3 regions of the Paenibacillus aurantius genome follow, and region 1 is predicted to be linked to each of the others. Evidence: predicted binding sites of a transcription regulator. Region 1 holds the regulator's gene; each other region holds the start of a gene.
What was found. Region 1 encodes LexA, which represses DNA repair genes until DNA is damaged. Its sites were predicted from a motif close to CGAACATATGTTCG; they were not measured.

Region 1 (6,721 bases):
GATATGTACCTGTATCCGGATCTCGACACCTGGGTCATTTTCCCTTGGGTGGCGGAAGACCGCATCGCCCGTCTGATTTGCGACATTTATCTGCCGGACGGCACTCCGTTTGCCGGGGATCCTCGCGGCATTCTGAAGAAAGTGCTGAAGGAAGCGAACGATAAAGGCTACTCGACGATGAACGTCGGACCAGAGCCGGAATTCTTCCTGTTCAAGTCCGACGAGAAGGGCAACCCGACGCTGGAGCTTAACGACCAAGGCGGTTACTTCGATTTAGCCCCTACGGACCTCGGGGAAAACTGCCGCCGCGAGATTGTGCTGACACTGGAGGAAATGGGCTTTGAGATCGAAGCTTCCCACCATGAGGTAGCCCCCGGCCAGCACGAAATCGACTTCAAATATGCCGACGCCATCAAAGCGGCCGACCAGATCCAGACGTTCAAGCTCGTGGTCAAGACGATCGCCCGCCAGCACGGCCTGCACGCGACCTTCATGCCGAAGCCGCTGTTCGGGGTGAACGGCTCCGGGATGCACTGCCACCAGTCCTTGTTCCGCGGCAGCGAGAACGCCTTCTACGACGAGAAGGATAAGCTGGGCTTGAGCGATGAGGCGAGACAATACATGGCGGGAATCTTGAAGCACGCCCGCTCGTTCGCCGCCATCACGAATCCGACGGTGAACTCTTACAAGCGTCTTGTTCCCGGGTATGAGGCTCCTTGCTACGTGGCCTGGTCGGCGAGCAACCGCAGTCCGATGATCCGGATCCCGGCTTCCCGCGGGCTGAGCACCCGGGTGGAAGTGCGCAATCCGGACCCGGCCGCCAACCCTTATCTGGCTCTCGCCGTTATGTTGAAGGCCGGCTTGGACGGCATCGAGAACAAGATGTCTCTGCCGGCTCCGACCGACCGCAACATCTATGTCATGAGCGAAGAAGAGAGAGAAGAGCAAGGCATCCCAAGCCTGCCGGCCGATTTGAAAGAGGCCTTGAACGAGCTCATTCGCGACGAAGTGATCTGCGACGCTCTGGGCGAGCATGCTCTTTCCCATTTCTATGAGCTGAAAGAAATCGAGTGGGACATGTACCGCACCCAGGTTCATTCCTGGGAACGCGATCAGTATATCACCCTTTATTAATCTTGCTTGCAAACGACCCCTTGGCCTTCGGGCCAAGGGGTTTCGTGTTTTGCCGATAGGGGGCGGAGAGAGCGGTGCAGCCAAAAAAGACCTGCGCCGAGGAGGCACAGGTCTTGGTAGAGTTCCTACTATTGAATGTCGCGGAAGATTCCGATGACCTTCCCGAGAATCGTTACGTTCTGAAGTAGAATCGGCTCCATCGTCGGATTCTCCGGCTGGAGGCGGATATGATCGCGCTCTTTATAGAAGGTCTTGACTGTCGCTTCATCATCTTCCGTCATGGCGACGACAATTTCGCCGTTATTGGCATTCGGCTGCTGGCGGACGATGACATAGTCGCCGTTGTGAATGCCCGCATCGATCATACTTTCACCGATGACGGAAAGCATGAAGACGTTGTCATCCCCGACATAATGCATGGGGAGCGGGAAATAATCCTCGATATTCTCGGTTGCGGTAATGGGTACCCCTGCCGTAACTTTACCGATCAGAGGGACTCGGGCAACCGAGAAGGAGAACATGGCTTCGCTGTCCTCTCCTAAGAGCTCAATCGCCCTCGGCTTGGTAGGATCGCGGCGGATCAGACCCTTCTTCTCCAGACGTTCGAGGTGGCCGTGCACGGTAGAACTGGAGGCTAGTCCGACCGCTTCCCCGATTTCCCGGACGGAAGGCGGATAGCCTTTCTCACGCACTTCGGTTTTGATAAAATCCAGGATCGCCTGCTGGCGGCCGGAAATTTTGCTCACAGTCATCACTCCAATAGGAAATATTAAGGAAAGTATATCATAGAACCGGAGTTCGTACAAACATTAGTTCGAGTTTCGACAAATCCAGCTCTCCTCAAAAAGGGAAACAAATGTTCTAAAAATGGTTGACCTGAACACATGTTCGTGTTATTCTCGTAACAGAACAAATGTTTGGGGGAGATTTCGGTGAATTCCTTTACGAAGACGGTAAGCAGTAAGCGTTCTGGGACGGTAAGCCATAAGCGTTCGGGCAAGGCTATTCGTTATCTTGTTCTTACTTTGGCCGTAGCTCTTTCGTTCTCCTTCGGCCTATTCTTTAAAGCATACGCGGGGAGCAGCGACGATCTGCAATCCCTTCCCGCTTCTCATAAAATGACGGATGTAATTAAGGGGGATACGCTCTGGAGCATTGCCCAGGAGAACGCTCCTAAGGGAGAGAGCGTGCGTTCGTATATGCAGCAGATCAAGAAGCTTAATCATCTGGAAGGAACTACTCTTAGACCGGGACAAATTCTATACTTGCCCTAACCCGGTGCAATGGGTTGTCCTCCTAACGCGAATTTAGAGCACTTTATGGACTGGCTTTCCGTAGACACGGAAGGCCTTTTGACATTCTAGCCGTCCCTTGACAGGCCGGGGGGTTAATGGCAAAGTAAGAAAGAAACGAGCCGTACAGCAGGGAGGCGAAACCTAATGGGAATGGACGAAACCATTGCAAGAATTAACGAACTGGCGCGCAAAGCCAAAACCGTAGGTCTTACCGACGAGGAAGTGGAAGAACGAAACGAGCTTCGCAAAATTTATATAGAAGCTTTCAAATCCAGTCTGAAGGTTCAACTGGATTCCATTAAGTATGTAGAGGATGAGGAAGACAATGTCCCGTAAGTGGGAACGAATGGTAGAGAAGAACCGGAAGACCGCTAACAAGCGCAGGCTTAAGCAGGGACAGGAGCGAATTTCCTACTCGGGCACCGAAGAGGTGGAAGTGTTTCGCGGCAGAAGCTGGATTCTGCCCCTCGTTCTCATTCTGTTCGCCGCAGCTTATGCCCTCGCTTTCTACGGATACTATGACCAGGATACTTCGTTCTGGATTACGGTAGCCTGTTACGGTCTGCTTGGTCTCTTCCTGTTTGCGTTCCGGCGGCCTATCCTCCGGATCGGTCGGAACCGGATCTCCTCGCGGCGGTTCGCCGGCGACAAGTGGCTGGAACCGGGAGAGATCGACGAGATTATTCTTTCGCCGAGAACCGCGGTTATTCAGCTGAAGGAGAAGAGAGTCCGCTGGATCTTTACCCGTTTCCTTCACCGGATGCCGATCGGGGATCTTTCCGCCAGGCTGAGGGAGTACGCCGCACGTCACGGCGTGAAGCTGACGGAGCAGAGCAAGTAAGCGGTTGTTACCGCAAACACCAGAGATAGAGAAGGGGAGCAGATAATGGCATTGAAGGCGGTTTTGTTTGATCTGGATGATACGCTTCTTTGGGACGAGCGCAGCGTCCGGGAGGCCTTTGAGGCAACCTGCCGTTCAGCGGCTGAATGGTATCCGGACATCAAGCCGGAGGAACTGGAAGCGTCCGTCCGTAAGGAAGCCCGGGCTTTATATGAAGGATATGAAACGTATCCTTTTACCCAGATGATCGGAATCAATCCCTTTGAAGGGTTATGGGCTAACTTTACGGAAGGGGAGCATGACAGCTTCCGCAAGCTGCAGGCGTTAGCGCCGGGCTACCGGAAGGAGGCTTGGACGCGCGGACTGAAAGGAATCGGCATTGAAGACGCCGGGCTGGGAGCTGAACTGGCGGAGCGGTTTCCTAGAGAACGCCGGGCCCGGCCGATTGTGTACGAAGAAACCTTTGAAGTTCTCGATTCCCTCAAGGGAAAGGTCAAGCTGCTCCTTCTTACGAACGGATCCCCGGATCTTCAGCAAGAAAAGCTGGCGGGCTTTCCGGAGCTGGCCGCCTACTTTGATCATATCCTCATTTCGGGCACATTCGGAGAGGGCAAGCCGGCCGTTACTATCTTTAACCACGCGGCAGGTCTGCTCGAAATCGATCCCGCCGAAGGGCTCATGGTGGGGGACAAGCTGACCACCGATATCAAAGGCTCCGCTGCCATCGGCATGAAGAACGTCTGGATCAATTCTCACGGGGCCGAGATCACCGGAGACGTGACTCCCACCTATGAGATCGGCCGATTAAGGGAGCTTCTTCCGATTGTGGAATCCCTGCTTTAATCCATAAATGAGAAACCCGCCTGGGCGCTGAAGCCCGGGCGGGTTTGTTTTACGGATATCTTTATTCACAACTGCTGCACAAGGAAGCTGTCTTTCTCCCGGCCTCATGCCGTCTAAATGCTTAATAAGACTTAGGCCTTGATGAAGGCTGGGTCATCGAACGGATGAGCAATCCAGCCCTCGGTTTCGATGAACAGACGGACGGCGACGATTTTACGGTCCTCCATGAGGGTAAAGAAGTGCGGTTTGTGCTCCGGTACCGAGATAACATCGCCGGCGGTCAGTTCGACGTCGAAGTAGCCGACATCGTCCGTTCCTTTGATAATGAAGATCCCGTTGCCCGCCGTGATGGCGCGAACCTCATCCTCGGTATGGGTATGCACCTGCTCGAATTTCTTCAGCAGCTCTTCAATGTTCGGAGTTGCCTCGGACAGCACGACGATGTCCCAGGTGCGGTAGCCGCGTCTTGCCGCCAAGTCGCGAATCTCGGAGTCGAAGGTTTGGAGAATTTGAGCCTTCTCCTCATCGGAAAGATCGAATCTTTCCTGCAGGCTGGCGGGGAGCTTGCCCGGGTCCCAATGCTCATAAAGCACTTCCTGCTTATCGAGAAAAGCTTTGACCTGCTCTTCCCCGGTGATGCGTTCGTTGGTGCTGCGAATGCGAATTTCGGCCATGATGAACGTCCTCCTCTAACAATCTTTACTCTATGTTTTCTATTATAAAGCACGACTCCCCCGGTTGTCGATGAAGGGGACAGAAATATTCCGGGTAAAACGATGGGAAATAACTTGGATTTGAGTCTTTTATAAATCCGTAGGTTTTGGTAAACTAATTTTTAATCAAACAGAGAGATAATGGACCAACGGACGGTTACTCGGGCGGTCAAGTGGAAAGGGAGTTTGCTATGATGACGAAACCATCACTGCAGGAGCAGCTGCAGAAGAAGATTATGATTTTGGACGGCGCCATGGGAACGATGATCCAGCAGGAGAATCTGACGGAAGAGGATTTCGGAGGAGAAGACCTGGACGGCTGCAACGAGATTCTGGTGCTGACCCGGCCGGATGTCATCCGGAAGATTCATGAGGCTTATTTCGCCGCGGGGTCGGATATTATTGAAACGAACACCTTCGGGGCGACGAGTGTCGTTCTTGCCGAATACGGGCTTCAAGACCGGGCCGAGGAAATCAACAAAGCAGCGGCGAAGCTGGCGGTGGAGGCAGCCGAAAAATACTCCACACCGGAATGGCCCCGTTACGTGGCGGGAGCCTTAGGACCGACGACCAAAACGTTGTCGGTTACAGGAGGCGTAACCTTTGACGAGCTGGTGGACAGCTACTACGAACAAGCGAAAGCATTAATCGAATCGAAGGTGGATGCGCTTCTACTGGAGACGTCCCAGGATACCTTGAACGTAAAAGCGGGAAGTCTCGGAATACGCCGGGCTATGGACGAGTTAGGGGTTCAGCTTCCCATCATGATTTCCGGTACGATCGAGCCTATGGGAACGACCCTTGCGGGTCAGAACATCGAATCGTTCTACATTTCGCTGGAGCATCTGAATCCCATCTCCGTCGGATTGAACTGCGCCACCGGCCCCGAATTCATGAGGGATCATATCCGGTCGCTGTCGCAAATTGCCGGAATGGCCGTCAGCTGTTACCCGAACGCCGGGCTTCCCGATGAGAACGGACATTACCATGAATCGCCGGAGTCACTGGCGAAGAAAATGGCCGGTTTTGCCGAGCGGGGCTGGCTGAACATTGCCGGCGGCTGCTGCGGGACGACTCCGGAGCATATCCATGCTCTCGCCGAAACGCTTAAGGATTATGCGCCGCGTCCGCAAACGGGTACCCATCCGCCTGCCGTTTCCGGAATCGAGACGGTCTACATCGAGCCGGAGAACCGGCCCGTAATGGTAGGGGAACGGACGAACGTTTCGGGCTCGCGTAAGTTCAAGCGCCTCATCAAAGAAGGAAAATACGAGGAAGCTTCCGAGGTCGCCCGCGCCCAGGTCAAGAAAGGCGCTCATATCATCGACATCAATCTTCAGGATACGGATATCGATGAGGCTTACGCGATGGAAACTTTCCTTCAGCAGGTCGTTAAGAAGGTCAAGGTTCCCCTCATGATCGACTCGACCTATGACCATATCATTGAGCTCGGGCTGAAATATTCCCAAGGAAAAGCGGTCATCAACTCCATCAATCTGGAGGACGGCGAATCCAAGTTCGAAGCGATCGTTCCCCTGATTCATAAATACGGAGCAGCCGTGGTCTGCATTCTCATTGATGAGAGTGGGCAGGCCGTCTCCCGCCAGGCCAAAATCGAGGTTGCCACGCGCGCCTACGACCTGCTGGTAAACAAGTACGGCTTGAAGCCGCACGATATTATTTTTGACCCGAATATGTTCCCGATCGGCTCCGGCGACCCTCAATACCTGGGATCCGCGGTAGAGACCATTGAAGGAATCAAGCTCATCAAAGAGAAGTTTCCCGAGTGCAAAACCATTCTCGGCTTGAGCAACATCTCGTTCGGCCTTCCGCCTGCAGGACGTGAGGTGCTGAATTCCGTTTACCTCTATCACTGTACGAAGGCTGGATTGGAT
Region 2 (6,721 bases), 210 kb from region 1:
GCGCTACCGCTTCAAGAACTGCATCATTGCGACGGGCTCCCGTCCGATTGAGCTGAAGCCGTTCCCGTTCGGCAAGCGGATCCTGTCCTCTACGGAAGCTCTTGAGCTCCCGGAAATTCCGAAGAGCATGGTCGTCATCGGCGGCGGGTATATCGGAATTGAGCTTGGCCAGACGTTCGCGAAGTTCGGAACGAAGGTAACCGTCCTCGAAGGCTCCAAAACGATTCTGCCGGGCTTCGAGAAAGAGCTCTCCAACCTGGTGGAACGCAACCTGAAGAAGTCCAACGTGGAGATCTTTACGGAAGCGATGGCCCAAGGGTCGGAGCAGACCGATAAGGACGTTACCGTAACCTTTACGGTTAAAGGGGAAGAGAAGAAGCTGACCGCCGACTACGTGCTCGTTACAGTCGGCCGTCGTCCGAATACGGACGGGGAGCTGGGCCTCGACCTCATCAACATGAAGCTGTCCGACCGCGGGCTTATCGAAGTCGACAAGCAGGGCCGCACGAGCATTCCGCATATCTTCGCCATCGGCGACATCGTTGCGGGTCCGGCCCTCGCCCACAAAGCCTCCTATGAAGGCAAAGTGGCGGCGGAAGCCATTGCCGGGCAGCCGAGTGAAGTGGACTACAAGGCTATGCCGCTCGTTGTCTTCTCCGAGCCGGAGATTGCAAGCGTGGGATTGAGCGAAACCGAAGCCAAGGACAAAGGAATCGCCGTCAGCATCGGCAAGTTCCCGTTCGGGGTTAACGGCCGCGCCCTTTCCCTGAACGCCACGGACGGCTTCGTGAAGGTAGTGGCGAACAAGGAAACCGGCATCGTGCTGGGGGCTCAGATCGTGGGAGCGGAAGCCTCCAACCTGATCGCCGAGCTGGGGCTCGCCATCGAGATGGGCGCTACGCTTGAGGATATCACCCTCACCATCCATGCTCACCCGACCCTGGGAGAGATTGTGATGGAAGCGGCCGAAGGCGCGCTCGGTCATCCGATTCATATGATGGGCAAGTAACATTACGCTCCCGGCCAACCTTAAAAGGCATTTCCCGATTTGTCGGGAAATGCCTTTTTACTTTGCTCAGCGGGCAAGCCCTTCGCCGTTCCAATGTCCGTTCGTGAGCGGGACTGCAGCTGTTTCACTATCGGCTTCATTGGCGCCTTCCTTAGCACAAGCGACCAAGGGACGGCCGGGGCCATCCGCCCTACCTCCTGAAGCTAATCCGATAGTTATACCGCGAGCCGGCTCTCGCCCGCTATTTCCTCGAGCGCCCGGACGAAAGCCTCGTTCTCCTCCTCCGACCCGACGGAGATTCTTAAGTGATCCGGCAGCCCCCACGTGTCCCCTTTGCGCACGATAATCCCCCGACGCAGGAGGGCTTCATAGATGTCGGGGGCACGGTCACCGACCCGGATCAACACAAAATTCCCCATGCTGGGCGTGAACCTTATCCCCAGGCGGTCAAACGCGCCGTACAGGGAGATTCGTCCATTCTCCACCGTCCGCCGCGAGGCGCGAACGTGCTCCTCGTCGTACAGGGCGGCCGCCGCGGCATGCTGGGCCAGCAGGTTGACGTTAAACGGCTCCTTGCACCGGTGAATATCCCGGATGATCCGAGGGTCCGAAAGGGCGAAGCCCACCCGGATTCCGGCCAGCCCGTATATTTTGGAGAAGGTGTTCAAGACAAGGATCGGACAGCCTGCTCTTACATACTCCAGTCCATCCGTGTAGTCCACTTCAGTGGCGTAGTGCGAATAGGCCGCATCGACAACCACAAGGATAGAGGATGGAAGTTTCTTAAGCAGATCATTCAGCTGGCAGCGGGGAAGGTAAGTTCCCGTAGGGTTGTTCGGAGAGCACAGATACAGAATCTTGGTCCGCGGCGTGACCGCCTCCAGAATACCCCGGATGTCGTACTGGTAATCCTCCGTGAGTGGAACAGGAACGACGGTCGCGCCCATGAGCTGCGCCCCGAATTCGTACTCCGTGAAGGAGGGAGTTGGGACGATGACTTCATGATCTTCCGTAAGGAAGGTTTCGGAAATTAACGTAATGAGCTCATCGGCTCCGTTGCCGGTCAGTATATGGTCGGGGGTGACCCCATAGACCGCGGCGATCGCTTCCTTGAGCTTCTGGCTGCGGGCATCCGGATAGCGGTGGATGTCGGTCAAATGACGGAGAATGGCTTCCTGGGCAAGGGGAGAAGCCCCTAACGGATTTTCGTTGGAAGCGAGCTTGATCACGTGGTCGAGCGCCAGCTCCTCCTTGACTTCCCAGATGGGCTTGCCGGGCGAGTAGGCATTCATCTGCCGGACGGCAGGTCTTGGCTGCGGACGATTGAAGCTGTTCATCGAGTGTACCCCCTTGGGTTCCTTTGTTCTATGATACACCAACACGTTACTGTGGTAAAGCATTTTCTTTTGGAATGACGAATGCTGAAGCGAAGGGAATATTTCCCTAGAAATTGGGCAAGACTGGTTGACAGCAATGACTCCTTCGTCTGACCTTCTGCGGGAGAGGCGGGGAGCTGCGATGTGATAACCAGGAGGGAGAACCGACCATGCTTAGAAAAGGATTGCTTACCTTGTTGTGTCTTCAGCTGACGCTGCTGTTCGTGCTCACATCCGCCGGAGCGGAGGAGAAGAAGAACGCGTCCGTTGACCTTGCCCCGAACGCCCGCTCTTCCGTCTTGATCGATGCGGATACGGGAACGGTGATATCCGAGAAGAACAAAGACGAGAAGCTTCCTCCCGCGAGCATCACCAAAGTCATGACGATGCTGCTTATTATGGAAGCCCTGGATTCCGGCAAGCTTAAGATGGACGAGAAAGTCCGCACGAGCGAATACGCCGCTTCCATGGGAGGGTCCCAAATTTTCTTAGAGCCCGGTGAAGAGATGACCGTGGAAGACATGCTGAAAGGCATCGCCATGGCTTCGGGCAACGATGCTTCGGTTGCGATGGCCGAGAAGCTCGCCGGCTCTGAAGAAGCCTTTGTCGCGATGATGAACGACAAAGCGAAGGAACTGGGGCTTAAGAACACCCATTTTGTCAATACGAATGGACTGCCGGTGGCCAATCATTACACATCGGCTTACGATATCGCCGTCATGTCCCGCGAGCTGCTGAAGCATGAGGAGATTACCCGCTTTACGAGCGCCTACCAGGATTACCTGCGCAAGGACAGCGAGAAGCCCTTCTGGCTGGTGAACACGAACAAGCTGGTGCGCTTCTACTCCGGAGCGGACGGCTTGAAGACGGGCTACACCGTGGAAGCCAAATACTGCTTGACCGCAACGGCCAAACGGGACAACCTGAGGGTGATTGCCGTCGTGCTGGGAGAACCCGATACCAAAACGCGCAACGCCGAAGTGACGAAGCTCTTCGACTTCGCCTTCAGCCAATATACGAACCATCCGATCTTCAAGACCGGGGACACAATCGGAAGCTTCCAGGTGAAGAAGGGCGCGGTGGAAAGCGTTCCGCTGACGGCCAAGCATCCTTACGGCATTCTCATGAAGAAAGGCGAGGATCCCGCGGGCGTCCGCCACGAGATCGTCCTGGACTCCAACCTGAAGGCGCCCATTCAAGCGGGACAGCCGATCGGCAAGCTGGTGGTTTACAAAGATAACAGCGCCGTGATGGAATTTCCACTTGAGTCTCCTGTCGAGGTCAAGAAGGCTACGCTCTGGATTATGGTGAAGCGTACCGCCTCGCACCTCTTTTTCTTGAAATAAGTTTCGCGGATTTAGTCGATTGCAGACTTCTTCTGGCTGATTTCTTCTAGTTTTGTCGTCGGTGCAGGAAACCTCCTTCCCCTGTAGAACTCTTTGTTCTAAAGATCATCAAGGAATCCCATTCCCGGATCTTTCTTCGGTAACCCCGTCCAGCCCAAGTGCCGGAGGGTGCGGTTATCCGTGAAGCAGCGGAAGGAGTGTATCGATTGAGCTTACAAATGGAACTCGAGCAGAAGCGCAAAACGTTGATCGTCCGCCTGAAAGGGGAATTGGACCATCATACCGCCGAAACGGTCAAGATGGGAATGGAGGAGGCCATCGAGAAGGGTGCCGTCTCCCACGTCATCCTAAGCCTTAAGGACCTGTCCTTCATGGACAGCTCGGGTCTCGGGGTCATTCTCGGGCGTTACAAGCTGATCACCGGCCGCGGCGGCAAAATGGTCGTCTGCGACGTGAATCCGTCGGTTTACCGGCTGTTCGAAATGTCGGGCCTGTTCAAAATCGTATCGATCCAGGAAAACGAGCGTCAAGCGATTTCCAGTCTGGAGGTCGTATCATGAGCGGAGCCAATTTTATGAAGCTGCAGTTTGCGAGCCGTTCTGAGAATGAGGCGTTTGCCCGGGTGGCCGTGGCCTCGTTCATTTCCCAGCTGGACCCGACGATGAATGAGCTGACCGACATCAAGACGGTCGTATCCGAAGCGGTCACCAACGCCATTATTCATGGATACGACAATGATCCCGACCAAACCGTCACCATCACGTCCGAAATCGACGGCGATACGGTACGGATCACCGTGGAGGACGAAGGGGCGGGCATTCCCGACCTTGAGCAGGCGATGCAGCCGCTGTATACGTCCAAACCCGAGCTGGAGCGTTCCGGAATGGGCTTTACGATTATGGAAAACTTTATGGACCATGTGGAAATTGAGACCGGAGTGGGGCGGGGAACCGTCGTTCGGATGATCAAGCGAATCGAATCCAAAAAAGCGCTTTTTAATTAGGGGTCTGGTCTATGAATTCAGATTTGAAGCATGCCTCTCACAGCTATCTGGACGACAGTGAAGTCAAACGGCTGATTGCCTTGAGCCAGTCCGGCGATCCGATTGCCCGGGATACTCTCGTCAACTGCAACATCCGTCTCGTCTGGTCGGTGGTTCAGCGTTTCCTTAACCGGGGCTACGAAGCGGACGATCTGTTCCAGATCGGCTGCATCGGCCTGCTGAAGTCCGTAGACAAGTTCGATCTGTCCTACGATGTCAAATTTTCGACGTACGCCGTGCCCATGATCATTGGGGAGATTCAGCGTTTTCTGCGGGACGACGGTACGCTGAAGGTGAGCCGCTCCCTTAAGGAGCTGGCGAACAAGGTGCGCAAGACGAAGGATGAGCTGTCCAAAACGCTGGGCCGCCTTCCTACGATCAGCGAGGTGGCCGAGGCGCTCGGCATCTCCCCCGAGGATGTCGTCTTTGCGCAGGAGGCGAACAAGCCGCCGTCCTCCATCCACGAGACGGTGTTCGAAAATGACGGAGATCCCATTACGCTGATGGATCAAATATCGGACGAATCCCAGGAGAAGTGGTTCGAGAAGCTGGCGCTGAACGAAGCGATCGGCACGCTGAATGAACGGGAGCGGCTCATCGTCTATTTGCGGTACTTCCGGGATCAGACCCAATCCGAAGTAGCAAGCCGGCTCGGCATCTCGCAGGTGCAGGTGTCCCGGCTCGAAAAGAAAATTTTGCAGTCGATCAAAGACCAAATCGCCCAATGACGATTTGGTCTTTTTTCTGTGGAGAAAGGGAAAGCGGGGAAGAAATAGGGCTCGGGCCCTAAAGAGAATTGCATAAGATAGTCAAGGGCGCATATAATAAGAACAAACGTTCCGATTGGGAGGACAGTCTTATGGAGCAGGAACCGACATCCGAACCTTCCGCCCGGCTTGCCGGGGCGGCGGCCGGGGAGTCCGCTTTTCGCGTCCCCGGAACCTTGGGACTTCAGGATCAGGCGCTGATCAAGGAGTTCATCCTTCTGCCGATTCTGCTGACCGTGCTGGAGCGCAACCGCATAAAAATCGAGAGCAGCACGATGAAGCTGAAAGCGGCCTATCTCGAAATGCTCGATAAGGTCATGAAGACCGTACATACCGATTTAACTGCTGTCCGTAGGCAGCTGCGCCGCCGGGGTGTCCAGGTTTATCTGGAAACGAAGGATGAGGAGGGAATCCGCCATCTCTACGTCTACCAAGGCTACAGCGACCGCGTCTTTCTCCGCTGGGTCTTTGTGGAGGCGGAGCTGCGCATCCGGTTTGCCGCCTACTTTGGCTACGAGATCCATTAGCGGCCGGACCCTGCCTCTTCCAGTACGCAGGGAATCCCGCCCGACGGGACATAATTGTCTTCCCTTTTTGGCATACTTTGTTAAAGAGTGCGGCTTCCTCCCTGATGAATGGACGAGGGGGGGAGACGCCAGCCAAAGAGGTGATGGAGAGTGGACCAACCCGACAATTCCGTGCTCTATATCCGCTTCCGTAAGAGGACAGCCCTGAATCCGGACGAGCCCATCCGCCTTAGCCAGATTGCCCAGCTGCTGACCGGGCCGGAATGGGACCATAAGCTGAAGAGCTTGATCATCCGGCAGCCCGGTCCTCTGGACGGCAATATGCTTCTGATCGATATTCTGGAAGTCATCCGTGCCATAAAAGCCGTCGCCCCGCATCTGGTCATCGAGCACTACGGAGAGCCTCATGCCCTGGTGGAGATCGCCGCCAAACCCAAGCCTCCCCGCCTGGTCCTTGTCGTGCTGGTCTGGCTTGTGCTTTTTATCGGATCAGGTCTCGCGATTATGAACTTTCATGCCGACGTGAGCATGCTCAAGGTTCACCAGCGCATCTACGAGCTGTTGACCGGCCGTCAGTCCGAGCATCCGTATTTTCTGCAGATTCCCTATTCGCTCGGCATCGGAATCGGGATGGTTCTCTTCTTCAATCATTTG
Region 3 (6,721 bases), 520 kb from region 1:
CAGCCGAAAATGAATATTCGTGAAAGTCCCTTTTGACACTTACATTGTTACTTGAGTCTATGTACCATTCAAATCTCTTTTGCTTGGCTCCCAGAGTATGATTTATAGCGCTTTTCATATTTATCTCCTCTATGGACATTAAAAAATAGAAAAAGTCCAGCAGCAGGTAAATGTTACAATGGGAACTCCTTACGGGACAATATCTTGTTACTTACAAAGTCTGAACTTCAAATAGCTCTCTACTACTCTTACCATAAGGAACACAGAGATCATCTAATTTTCCTTTTAAGCATAAATTCCTGGCAAAATGCTTTCGCCACCGATTACCAGTATCCTCAACATCAACTATAATATGATTCGCTCCAACTTCGATAAGTGCTAATGAAATGAAATCCTGTTTTAGTCCTTTCCAGTTCGAAGGATCATCAATATAGTGTTCTAGAAAAATTAGTTGTTCTTGGCTAAAGTAAGCACTCTTCTTTTTCAAAGAAAATTTTAGTCTCACTCACCTTCACCTCTTATCACGCAGTTCAATTACCTTTTTCAATCTCTCTTTATAGCGCTCTAGTTTTGGACGCTTGTCTGAGCGCAAATCACTAATCTTCTCGAAAACCTTAATAGCTTTTCTAAGCACCCTTATTTCATCATTGATCCTTTTTTGCTTTCTATAGATATCACACAAACTGTCATAAGGGTGACTTCCGTCAAAACCCTTTTCTACATTTTTTTCATACAACTCAATAGCAAGTTCAATTTTGCCTTCCTTTTCATACTCAGATCCCTTAAGATTTCTCTCAACCTTCATTTTTTCTGAGTCCCTAGTCCGTGCCGGTTCAACAACTACTTCTTTTATTTTCTCGACTTGTTTAGGCGAACTCAAAAGCCGCTTCAAAAAAGTGATCATTGTTATCTCCTCAATGAATCTACCGACTTTACAAAACTTGGAACAAGACTATAGTACCACATCAAAAAATAACCAACAATAATAAGGTTGCTTTGCTCAGATTAATTGTATTTCAAGGATATCCTGCAATTTAATCCAAACGAAATCACTATTATGTATGAGTTTGATTTGCTTATTTAATGTGTCTATTTTATCAATGCAGCCGATATGTATATGATCCTCATAATCATCGAAAACCGAAACCTTTACTTCATTGTCTGTGAAAATTGCTTCGGATATCACTCTTACTAGTTCCATAATTCTCTGCTCGTCCAGGATAGGTTTCTCTTTGATGTTCAAGTCTCGCCTATATGTAATAATGCGATCTCGATGTTCCGGCAGCATCATGCGTGACGCTTCCCAAATCCCATTCCCTACGAGTTTCTTTCCCATATTTAATCGCACCACCTATAAGAACATTTGTTCTTATTATATTCTGGATGGCTTAAGTTATGCAAGAAACAAAAAGACCCATCCTAAGGACAAGTCAACTTAATTTCTATGCGGCTTTATTCTTATCATCTGGGATAATCACTGGCTTTATTTGTTTCATCTTAATTTGATTATCACGATACCCATTCCAATAATATATTCGGGGATAACGGAAGATGAGTATATACTCGTTCAACAAACTTACTCCAACAAATCCAATAAGTTTCCAATCAACCTGAGTTAATATCTTCAATTTTCATCCCCTCCATATTATATTTTATTCAAGGATAAGTTCGTCCAATTCAATATGCAGCAAACAAAAAGACCCATCGTTAAGATGAGTCCCTTTATTTGTAGCATATTTTTTAATGTCAATGTATCCTATTAGTAACACATGCGAGTTACCGTTCTTCGCCGCAAGACGCAAACCTTCGCGGATATGCGCTCCCCCAACACCTTGTTTCTGATGGCTGGGTTTAACTGCAAACGCATAACACACGATGTAACCTGCAGGTCCATCGATCCACGTTCCACCAAAGCTTGAGATGCTCGTGGCGGACCGAGAGGACTTGCCCCCCGACGAGTGAATGCTCTGTTATCGGAAGTATCATTCTTCCCCGTATCCACCTTTAAGTTCTTACTCTAACTTCAAGTCATTATCAATTAGTCCTCTTTCCTTCAGGCTTTTAACGATTTCATTTATATCAATACTTCCATTAACATTTTTTTGAAAAAGGTTCAAGTCCACCTTCCCATTGTGATCTAAATAACCCTTTGCAACTAGCGCATCAGAAATGTAATTACGTGCAGCAACATACACGTCATATGCATCATAAGCTTCATTCCCAGTAACATAAGTCCTACCTTGATGGACAATCTGATTTCGCAAGTTATAAAGTATTTCATACCAATTTTTTATAGGCCCTAGAGTGTTAAATCTCAAATCTACTCCTAGTTGCTTAGCAAGATGCTGTTCAATAACATTACGGAAAGCGTATGAACTTACCTTTTCAATTTCTTCAGTACTTACACCTTGCTTTGTCAGTATTAACCTATGGGTATTTCGTATAAAAATTTCAAAAGAAGTTTGAAGATCAATAATAGCATCAAGATGTTGTTCTCTATAAAGATGCGACTTTGCAGAATCAAAGAACTTGTCCACTAAGAATTGCTCCGGGTAAAGTTCCCAAGTATGAAGAGTATTCCCTAACCTCTTCATACCTTCTGTGCTCAATAGTATCTCTTTTCTTAATACTTCCTGTGGTTTTGTTAAGTACAGACAACTTTCTCCGTTCAAATCTATAATTAAATATTGGGGTAAATCCGCTATGGTAATATTGTATAGATAATCTAGACCAAAACAGGTTCTAAGTGCGTCAATAAATTTATTAATATATTCTATACATTTAAGAACTAAAACTCTGTAGCTATCCTCTTTAGTTACCTCGTCTTTAAAGAAATCATCTTTTGGAACAAAAACAATAGACATACAAGTGCTCTCTTCAATAACAGGAGTATCGTCACCACTATATTTAATCTCTTTTCCGTAGGTATGAAATGTTGTAATAAATTCTCCGAAAAAGTACCCACTAACAAATTTAATATCATCCTCAATTGGAAGTTTAAAGGGTAAAAGAATATCTAAAGAATATTGTTTCACAAGGCTCTCTCCTTGAGTAATGATATTTCCGATAACGCCTTTTTAGCGAACACTTCGTAAGTTCGCCGTGGCTAAGTATTCGTGAAAGTGCTTAAACTATCCTGCCCGTTAGCGTAAAGAAGCTGCCGATCTTTTGATATTATCCCCTTTAAGTAGACAGTGTGGAAAAAGCACACTATGGTTTACTTGGAGGGGATTTTTCTTGGGCGAAATTCGGAAGACGTATGACATAGAATTCAAACGGCGAGCAGTGGAAATGTTCGTTGTAGAGGGTATGGGCCACAAAACCGTAGCAAAGGCTTTGGGCATCAACGACAAAATGGTTCGAAGATGGGTAGCGCATTATGAACGAGAAGGACTCGAGGGGCTTAAGGAAAAAAGAGGCACATCAAGTACAGGGAGACCTAAGAAACCGGCAACGGTGGAAGAAGAACTATTGCAGCTCCGAGCGGAGAATGCGTTGCTAAAAAAGCTTATCGAACTGCAAAGGGGGGAAGAGAAGAACAACGTCAAACGTACCAAGCCATTGAAGAACTAGCTCCGTCCTATCCGATCACGCTGCTTTGCCGACTGGCAGGCGTAGCCCGAAGCAGTTACTACAAGTGGGCAGCGCGCAAGCAACACCCTACAGCCAAACAGATCCAGGACGACGAGCTGAAGGCGAAGATCATGGAATGCCACATGCATGTAAAGGGGATCTACGGGTATCCCCGTGTTCGCACATGGCTGAAGAAGACCTATAATCTCCAAGTCAATCACAAGCGAGTTTACCGGCTCATGAGGGAACTCGGCATCCGATCACGGATTAGGCGCAAGAAGCCCTACTTCGGCTCCCGGGAAGCCACCGTTGTGTCTAAGAACGTGCTTAACCGGAAGTTCAGCGCAACAGCCCCGAACCAAAAGTGGGCAACCGATGTTACCTATCTGCCGATCGGTTCCCGATTCCTATACCTATCGGTTATTGTTGATCTCTATAACAACGAAGTGGTGTCCTACCAAATCGGCCGCCACAACAACTTAAAGCTTGTACTGGATACCGTCGAAGCAGCTGTACACAAGCGCAATGTGAAGAAGCTTTTGCTTCACAGCGACCAAGGGTTTCAATACACCCACAAGCATTACCATACGCTGTTGAAGCGCAAGAAGATAAAGCCAAGTATGTCGCGCAAGGGCAACTGTTGGGACAATGCCTGCATTGAAAGCTTCTTCGGGCACCTCAAGTCGGAGTGTGTTCGCCTACAATCCTTTGCATCTGAAGATGAACTAACAGAGGCCATTAGAAGCTATATTCACTTTTACAATAACGAACGTTTTCAACAGAAACTAAACAACCTTAGTCCGGTTGAATACCGGACCAAGGTCGCTTAGTGGCTTGATATTTACTGTCTACTTGACGGGGGTAAGTTCATTTTCCCGCGGCAGCTTCTTTATGATGTGTATATCAAGCTCTTGTGCCCGTTAGTGGAGTACATTGCAGGCAATAAAATTTTTTTTATTAATTGCCTACTTTAACTGTTATGGATTTATAATTAGTAAAGTCACCTTTTCCAACTAATACAGCGAATTGTAACTGAGCCGTTTTAGTGGCAGCCAATGTAGTTTTAGCTTCCCCAATACTTTTTCCAGATGCATCTAAGAATGTAATCGTAATAGGTGCTTCATCCGATACTTCGTTTGATTTAACCGAATAAAGACCACCCCTTACAATACTGTAGTCGCCTGTTTTCACTATATCTTGTACGGCAAAATTAACCTTGTTTTCAGCATCTATGTAATTTGGTCCTAACCCACCAAATACTTGAGTAGGAGTTGGCTGTTTGCTTTCCAATGTAACGACGGCATATTCTGAAACATCCGTTTGGCTTGATGTTTGTAAGGCTAAGATTTGTTCCTCTCCAAGTGAAGCATTTTTTACTTCGTAAGGCACTCTTTCCATGAGTTCACCTTCATTATCCCAAAAAAGAAGGTTACCTTTCACGTCCGTTTTAGTCACATCAATTTCTGGGTTAGAATATTTAGTCATGGACTGATAACCATCTATATATTTATGATTCCATGCAAAATAACCAATATAAAGTTTGCCATTAATGACTGAATGATTGCCTTCCTTTGTTACTGCTAAATGTCCAGCACTTATTTCACGATTATTGATGTCTATAACATTAAATCCATTATCTACCGTAATGGTTTGGGACACTTCATCATAAGCCACCTTGGAACCCATATTTTCTGCGATATAACGAATAGGAACATATGCGTGTCCGTCGTAATTGAGGGTTTGGTATCCCGAATCACTAGGATTTTTCGTTTCACCGTTAATAACAAATTTTGCAGGAAATAAGTATGCTTGTATGGTATCAGAAGCATAAGCAGCAGTCGTAGCGGTTAATACAATACCGCATACTAATCCGAGAAAAAACTTTTTCATATCTCAATTCCCTCCTATGTTTTTAAACTCTCGCCCGTTAGTTCAACGAAGAAGCTTCACCAACTGAATTGTGCCGCTTTGCCATAATTCTGTGTATTCCTTTTCGATTGTAAATCCATGCTTTTTATAAAAGCTGACGGTTTGCTCATAGACCGGCTTTGCTTGAGGGGGTACCGTCATAGCAACAACTTTCTTAAATCCAAGTTGCTTTCCGTATTGAAACAAACTCTGCAGTAAAAGGGAGCCATATCCCTTACGATGGTGCATTGGTTGAGTACCCATCAATGAAATAATCATTGATCCTTCTGAGCTTGTATAAACGATAAAGGATGTCACTTGTCCATCAATCTCTGCACACATTAAATCCTGAAATAATAAATCTCTTCGTGTTTCTTCTAACACTTCCTCAGTAAACCAAACACCGGTCAAGGTCTGTATAATTTGATCGATCTGAGATAGTATAGGACTTTCTTTTTTGCTGGTCTCTCATAAGTATTTATTGACAAGTCCATGATTGCCCCCTAAAAAGTCCATATTGATGATTTATATCTCGTGCCTGCTGTTATTTCGGGTGAAGGGAAGTATTTCTTCTTCTTTTTAGCCGAACTATTTTTTAAGTCTCCTTTAGCCTAGTGACCGTGTGATGTTATGTAGAGCTAGCCGTGTCTGTTGTCAATTATCCTATGTTAAAATCTGGTTTATGACTTTTAATTATAAGGTCCGGGGGGAGTGTTCTGGCTTTTTCTGCAGAATACCATTGGTTAGGTTCACCCGTGTCATTTTCAGGGATTCTAGTTTCCTCTACTACTTGGTCAATAATAAATCCAGCTTTGATAAGACCATTAATGTATGTACTGAGTTTTCGATAGTGCATCACAATCGAAACAGTTCTCCATGATTCATGTTTTTCATATCCTTCTTCAACATACGATCGCTTGAACACCAACTTGCCATCTCTATACTCCAATAAACTGTGAACTGGATGCTCCCAGCTAAATACAAAGACACCACCGGGCTTTAATGCATCAAAGATATTACTTAGTGTTTTACTAAGATTGACTGTCCACCCTAAAGCATAGATAGATATGGCAATATCAAAATAATTTCGGGGGACCCCTTTGAGCTCCTCCATTGGGGACTCAATCAAAGTAATAGGTATATTGAATTGGGAATTGACTTTTTTTGCGGATTCGAGTTGGGCTGTAGACAAATCAACCCCAAATAACTCGCCAGCTCCAGCTCTTGCCATGTACTCAAG

Region 2: the regulator LexA is predicted to act here: its motif matches at 5,601-5,614, upstream of MJA45_RS17100 (YhjD family protein).
Region 3: the regulator LexA is predicted to act here: its motif matches at 1,357-1,370, upstream of MJA45_RS18530 (YolD-like family protein).

The regions. Positions count from the first base shown of each region.
Region 1 is NZ_CP130318.1:3,578,555-3,585,275, reverse strand. It holds gene glnA (type I glutamate--ammonia ligase) at 1-1,134, shown strand, start outside; gene lexA (transcriptional repressor LexA) at 1,263-1,880, opposite strand; gene MJA45_RS16025 (LysM peptidoglycan-binding domain-containing protein) at 2,253-2,408, shown strand; gene MJA45_RS16020 (DUF896 domain-containing protein) at 2,574-2,765, shown strand; gene MJA45_RS16015 (hypothetical protein) at 2,755-3,270, shown strand; gene MJA45_RS16010 (HAD family hydrolase) at 3,316-4,113, shown strand; gene MJA45_RS16005 (1,2-dihydroxy-3-keto-5-methylthiopentene dioxygenase) at 4,245-4,787, opposite strand; gene metH (methionine synthase) at 5,021-6,721, shown strand, end outside.
Region 2 is NZ_CP130318.1:3,793,391-3,800,111, reverse strand. It holds gene lpdA (dihydrolipoyl dehydrogenase) at 1-1,009, shown strand, start outside; gene hisC (histidinol-phosphate transaminase) at 1,225-2,346, opposite strand; gene MJA45_RS17120 (D-alanyl-D-alanine carboxypeptidase family protein) at 2,556-3,731, shown strand; gene spoIIAA (anti-sigma F factor antagonist) at 3,938-4,291, shown strand; gene spoIIAB (anti-sigma F factor) at 4,288-4,734, shown strand; gene sigF (RNA polymerase sporulation sigma factor SigF) at 4,746-5,501, shown strand; gene MJA45_RS17100 (YhjD family protein) at 5,633-6,067, shown strand; gene MJA45_RS17095 (stage V sporulation protein AA) at 6,218-6,721, shown strand, end outside.
Region 3 is NZ_CP130318.1:4,097,602-4,104,322, forward strand. It holds gene MJA45_RS18515 (hypothetical protein) at 1-118, opposite strand, end outside; gene MJA45_RS18520 (hypothetical protein) at 212-505, opposite strand; gene MJA45_RS18525 (tetratricopeptide repeat protein) at 512-904, opposite strand; gene MJA45_RS18530 (YolD-like family protein) at 1,001-1,336, opposite strand; gene MJA45_RS18535 (HEPN domain-containing protein) at 2,013-3,035, opposite strand; gene MJA45_RS18540 (transposase) at 3,238-3,573, shown strand; gene MJA45_RS18545 (IS3 family transposase) at 3,561-4,403, shown strand; gene MJA45_RS18550 (stalk domain-containing protein) at 4,531-5,463, opposite strand; gene MJA45_RS18555 (GNAT family N-acetyltransferase) at 5,506-5,892, opposite strand; gene MJA45_RS18560 (class I SAM-dependent methyltransferase) at 6,140-6,721, opposite strand, start outside.